2 regions of the Idiomarina sp. 017G genome follow, and region 1 is predicted to be linked to the other one. Evidence: predicted binding sites of a transcription regulator. Region 1 holds the regulator's gene; the other holds the start of a gene.
The links. Region 1 encodes sigma-54, which starts transcription at its own class of promoters, with help from an activator protein. Its sites were predicted from a motif close to GTTGGCACGNNNNTNGNNT; they were not measured.
Positions count from the first base shown of each region.

Region 2: flgB (flagellar basal body rod protein FlgB) is a predicted target of sigma-54. The motif match lies at 1,923-1,941, and genes of this name have one in related genera.

Region 1 covers NZ_SNWT01000006.1:95,742-98,879, forward strand. The annotation lists gene ptsN (PTS IIA-like nitrogen regulatory protein PtsN) at 1-280, opposite strand, end outside; gene hpf (ribosome hibernation promoting factor) at 284-571, opposite strand; gene DEU30_RS09220 (RNA polymerase factor sigma-54) at 599-2,059, opposite strand; gene lptB (LPS export ABC transporter ATP-binding protein) at 2,081-2,806, opposite strand; gene lptA (lipopolysaccharide transport periplasmic protein LptA) at 2,808-3,138, opposite strand, start outside.
Region 2 covers NZ_SNWT01000001.1:31,383-34,520, reverse strand. The annotation lists gene flgE (flagellar hook protein FlgE) at 1-311, opposite strand, end outside; gene flgD (flagellar hook assembly protein FlgD) at 327-1,010, opposite strand; gene flgC (flagellar basal body rod protein FlgC) at 1,025-1,477, opposite strand; gene flgB (flagellar basal body rod protein FlgB) at 1,484-1,888, opposite strand; gene DEU30_RS00155 (protein-glutamate O-methyltransferase CheR) at 1,989-2,825, opposite strand; gene DEU30_RS00150 (chemotaxis protein CheV) at 2,981-3,138, opposite strand, start outside.

The sequences.
Region 1 (3,138 bases):
TGTCAATAGAATCGAATTCGATAGGTTCGTCTAAGGTCAGTAATACCGCTACCGGATGATTCGCATTAGGTAAGCGGCCATGAGGAATTGCGATACCTAAGCCAATTCCCGTACTGCCTAAACGCTCACGGTTTAACAGGCTCTCAAAAATGTCATGACGGGTAATGCCAGACAGCTTAGGGGCTACGATTTGACTAATGGTTTCAAGTAGTCGCTTTTTACTTGCGCCCTCGACTGCACACTTGGTGCAGTCGGGGCTTAACAATTCACTCAGTTGCATGGATTAATGTTGTTTCATTTTCTCTTTGTGTTTAATCACCTGACGGTCCAGTTTATTAATTAAACCGTCGATGGCCGCGTACATATCTTCGTGTTTTGCGTCGGCGAAAAGCTCACCGCCATTCACGTGCAGCGTAGCTTCCGCTTTTTGAATCGTTTTTTCAACATTTAGGATGACGTGAACATTAGTTATATGGTCAAAATGTCTTTCCAGCTTGGCAAATTTTGTGTCCACGTAGTCACGCAGAGCTTCGGTAATATCGATGTGATGACCGGTCAAATTAATTTGCATAACGTCTTCCTTCTGCAGTTAACAAAGTTACAAAAGACTTTTGCGTTGGCTCGATGATGGAATGTTTAACGATTCCCGATACTTCGCAATTGTCCTTCTTGCTACTTGGATACCTTGTTCGGCTATCAGTTCAGCAATCTTACTGTCACTTAACGGTTTACTGCGATTTTCAGCAGCGACCATCTTCTTAATTAAAGCACGTATTGCCGTGCTTGAACACTCGCCACCGCCCTCTGTACTGACATGACTTGAGAAAAAATATTTCAACTCAAATACGCCACTTGGGCAGTGTAAGTATTTTTGTGTCGTTACGCGTGAAATCGTACTTTCATGCATATCCACGGCTTCTGCAACATCGTTCAGAACCATTGGCTTCATAGCTTCTTCACCATGCTCAAAAAAGCCCTGTTGGCGTTGTACTATGCAATTGGCCACTTTCAGCAGCGTATCGTTTCTGCTCTCCAGGCTTTTTATGAACCAGCGCGCTTCTTGCGTATGGTTTTTTATGTACTGGCTGTCGGCTACTGACTTTGTTGCTTTACTCAAGGCCGCGTATTCTTCGTTCACTTTTAGTTTAGGTACGCTATCCGGGTTTAATTCGACCATCCAACGACCATTTTTTTTAGTAACGGCCACATCGGGAATAACATATTCAACGGGTTGCTGCGCAACTTGCTCCCCCGGGTGCGGGTGCAACTGTTGAATTAATCGCATAGTCTGACGTAAATCGTCTTCCGATAGCTTCAGTTTACGCTGAATGGTGCGAAAATCGCGACTGCCAAGTAAGTCCATATGTTCAGTCACTAAGCATAGAGCAACCTGCTTGTATTCAGTGTCGTCGCTTAGTTGACGTAATTGAATGGCAAGGCATTCACTGACGCTGCGTGCGCCGACACCTATTGGGTCGAAATGCTGAATACGCTTAAGCACCATGCAGACTTCTTCTGCCTCAACTTCGGGTAGGCGCACAGCTTCGATAATTTCATTAACATCAACCATTAGATAGCCATTGTCGTCTATGGCTTCAATAATGGCTTCAGCTATGGCGGTGTCTTCTTCCGAAAAATGAGAAAGTTGCATTTGCCAAAGCAGGTGATCCTGCAAAGACTCGCTGGTAGAGCCTTGATAGACTTCAAAATCGCCGTCAAAGGATTTACCTGAAGAGGCTGCACCGTTGGCCGGGGTATGACTGGAGTAGGTGTCGTCCCAACTGCTGTCGACCGGCAGTTCGTCAGGCATTTCCTGGGTTTTTATAACGTCGGATGTTTCCCGTTGGCTGTCGTCTCTTTCTTCAATATTGCGAGTTTCGGGTTGGTCCGCGTCGTTACTCGTTTCACCTTCAACCTCCAGCAGCGGGTTGCTGTCTAATGCATCCTGAATTTCTGACTGAAGATCGAGCGAGGAAAGCTGCAGCAGGCGGATAGCCTGTTGGAGTTGTGGCGTCATGGTCAGGTGCTGACCAATTTTTAGCTGCAGACTTTGCTTCATAATGACTGTCCCGGTATCACGTTATAGGGTGAACTGCTCACCGAGGTAAACGTCTCTAACCTGTTGATTCGATAATATACTTTCTGCATCCCCACTGGCAATAAGCTCACCATGACTGACAATATAAGCGTGTTCACAAACAGACAATGTCTCGCGAACGTTGTGATCAGTAATAAGTACACCAATACCACGTTGCTTTAAATGTTCAACAATCTTTTTAATATCAATAACCGAAATAGGGTCAACTCCGGCAAAAGGCTCGTCCAGCAAAATAAACGTAGGTTCTGCGGCTAAGGCTCGGGCAATTTCAACCCGACGACGTTCACCGCCGGACAGACTCATGCCCTGACTGTTTGCTATGTGGCCTATATGAAACTCTTCGAGCAAAGCATCAAGCTGTTCTTCACGCTCGTTGGTTGACAGTTCTTTACGAGTTTCCAGAATAGCCATCAGATTATCGCGCACGGTCAATTTGCGAAAAATGGACGCCTCTTGTGGCAAATACCCAATACCCCGGCGTGCCCGTTCATGCATTGGCAGTAAGGTAAGGTCATTGTCATCCAGCAGAATTTGACCTTTATCGCTATTAACCAAACCGACTATCATATAGAAGGTTGTGGTTTTACCTGCACCGTTGGGGCCCAGTAAACCAATAACCTGCCCCTGACTTACTTCCAAGCTAACGTCTTTAACGACTTGTCGGCTTTTGTAGCTTTTGGCTAAATGTTTGACTCGTAAAGTTGCCATATTAAGGGTTCTCGTTATTTTTTTCGTCGGTATCGGTTTTTGGTTTAGGTGTAAAAATAGTGATAACACGGCTGTCTTCTTCACCTGAACTGCTTGCCGTTACCGTTTGTTTATTCAAATCATAAGTAATCAAACTGCCGCTTGAGCTACTGCTACCTTGAGAGATGCGAGCGTCGCCACTAAGCTCCAGTCGCTGTTCCGACTGAAAATAGGTGATTTTTTTTGCTTCAGCGTTAATTTCATTGCCGTCGTCCAGCGTCTGGCTGTAAGTAGCAGGAGTGCCTTCTGCAATAAAAATATCTGCTTGCTCGGCGCTTTCGCTGGCGGATGCT
Region 2 (3,138 bases), on a different contig from region 1:
GTGTAAGTCATATCGCGAGAGCCTAAACCGTCTGTAGTGGCAAAAAAGCCGTTGCCTGAAATCGCCATATCCAGCGAGTTTTCCGTGAACTCTAATGTGCCCTGACTAAACTGCTGAGCCACTGATGACGTCAAAACACCGTCACCCACTTTCGTATTACCGGCGTTGAAAATACTGGTCGCATAAACGTCAGCGAATTCCGCACGCGACTGTTTAAAGCCGGACGTTTTTACGTTTGAAATATTATTAGCGGTTACATCTAGATCTTTCTGAGATGCGTTGATACCGCTGAGTGCAATTTTAAATGACATAAGTCACCTCTCTTGTTAGCTAATTTCAGTTACATCAGAAAGCTTGATGCCACCTAATCCTTTAAGATTCAAAACCACACCGCGGTCACCGCCGGTGCTGACACTTTGTACACGAGCGTGCATCTGTATAGGCAATTCTTCAGTTTTGCCACCAACTTGAGCATTCACCGAGAACGAATAATTACCAGCAGGCGCTTCGTCGCCGTTAGCCATTTTTCCATCCCACTCAAACTCTTTCGTGCCCTGGGGCATATCGCCAATCTCAATGGTCTTGACCGTAGCACCGGTTGAGTCCTTGATATTAATCTTCACGTTTTGTGCAGACTGGGGGGTTGCAATCATGCCTGTTACGCCGGCTCCGGTTTCCAGGTTAGCCTGGTCAGTCGGTACCAACACTTTACGCCCGACCATAGTTGACGCTTGCAACGCCTGATTTGACGTCATATCACTGGCGAACTGGTCAAAACGCTCTGAAAGCCCGGTTATTCCCTCTGCCATAGTAAAGTTGGTCATCTGAGCAATCATCTGGTCATTTTCGACCGGCTTAGACGGGTCCTGCATGCTAAGCTGCTCGGTTAACAGCCTGAAAAAATCTTCCTGCTCAAGCTTGCTCCGCTCATCTGGATCAGCATATCTGGCATCGTCTTCCTTCTTCCATTTCATATCATCTATATAGGAATTACTGCTTACGCCTTCCATTTGTTATCTCCTGCTTATCCTTGACCCAGACGTAATAAACGCTGTGTCATTGTTTTGGCAGTGTCCGCTACCTGCACGTTGGTCTGGTAGGAACGCGAAGCCGAAATCATATTGGCCATCTCTTCCATGGTGTTGACGTTGGGGCGGTAGATATAACCGCTTTCGTCCGCCATGGGATGGTTTGGTGCATATTCAATTTGCAGTGGGTCCTGGCTTTCCACTATTCCCATAACTTTAACACCCGCTTCCTGACCCGCCTGAGTCTGGTTCGTCAGGCTGTTGCCCTTGTAATTGCCGCTGGCATCGGCTAACGCGGTCGCAAAAACTGGGTTTCTGGCTCTGTAAGTTTCATCAATACTGCTGCTAATTGAGTTAGCGTTTGCCAGGTTACTGGCCGTTGTATTCAGCCGTACAGACTGCGCACTCATGGCAGAACCGGTCACATTAAAAATATTAAACAGACTCATGACTTATTATCTCCCTTGTCCGCCCAGGGCTTTCTTCACACCGCTGATGCGGCCGTCAAGAAAGTTCATGGTCATTTCATACTCCAATGCATTTTGGGCATACAAGTTTTGTTCCAACTGCACATCAACGGTGTTGCCGTCGCCGGTATCCGGTTGAGATGGAGTGCGGAACTTCTCGGTTCCCTGGGGTTTTACTTCAACGCTGAAATGCTGTTCGTGAGTACGCGCCATTTTGTGGTTTTCCATACCGCGTTGCGCTTGCTGCAACGCTTGCTGGAAGTCCAGGCCTTTGGCTTTATAGCCGGGGGTATCGGCATTGGCAATATTGTTGGCAATAAGCTCCGCCCGCTGAGTGCGTACACCCAGCGTGTGTTGCTGTATTCCCATAAGCTTGTCCATGGAAAGTGCCATATTTTTGTCTCCACAGTGTTCGATAGTGAAGACAATGCAGGAAGTGTGCCAATTTAAAGAGGGGTTATTACTTTTTCAGGCGGATATTTCCTGTAGGAAACTATTTTCTTCGGTAAATGATACCTGGCTGGCAGCGGATCATCTCAAAATCCTCAGTAAGTCCGGAAATAGACTCAGAAGCACCAAGGAAAAGATAACCGCCGGGGTTCAGCGATTGCCGGAATTGGGCAATAATTTTCCGCTTTACTTCAGGGGCAAAGTAAATAAGGACATTGCGGCAAAAAATAACATCAAATTTGCCCAGCAGAGAATAGCTGTCCAGCAAGTTCAAATGACGGAAATGAATAAACTGTTTAAGCTCGTCTTTTACTCTCATGGAGCCGGCTTTCGTTTCGGCGTCCGTAAAAAACTTCTTTCGCCGTTCAGCCGACAAACCACGCGCAAGTGCCAGGCTATCGTACTCGCCAATGGCACACTGCTCGAGTACCTTATTGGAAATATCGGTTGCTGTTACTTTTATGCCAGCTCTTAGCCCACCCGGGTTCTTCGCCTTATACTCTAAGTACGTCATGGCAATAGAATAAGGCTCCTGCCCCGAGGAACAGGCGGCAGACCAAATCTTTAAAGGCCCGGCGTGATTTTTATATTCAGGGAGAATACGGTCATTCAAAATTTCAAACGGGTAAGTGTCACGAAACCATAAGGTTTCGTTGGTTGTCATGGCATCAATAACAGCCGCCCGCAAAGCCCGTTCACTTAGCTTCATTGAACGTTTTACAAGCTCCGCCAGCGAATCGATATTAAACCGGCCCATTAAAGGGCCTAACCGACTCTTCACCAGATACAGTTTACTCTCACCCAACACGATACCGCATTGATGCTCAAGGAACTGACGAAATTCCTGATACTCCGATAAACTTAATTCGCGATTTATCACGTTATATAAACAACTTCCGTTTCAGTTTCATTCGTTTCGTAGCCTGACGTTTAACGTCAGGTTCAATATTCTTACCCGGCACCTAAGTTTGCTACGAGACCGTAGCCTGACGTTCACGTCAGGTCGAATATCGCACCTGATGCAATAGCATCAGGCTACGCAATAACTTCTGTATTAAGCCATTTTTGTACGGCGGTCGCCAGTTCATCGGGATGAAACTTAGCAATAAAGTCATCGGCGCCCACTTTCTTCACCATAGCCTGATTGAATACACCACTCAATGATGTATGCAAAATAACATGGATATCACGTA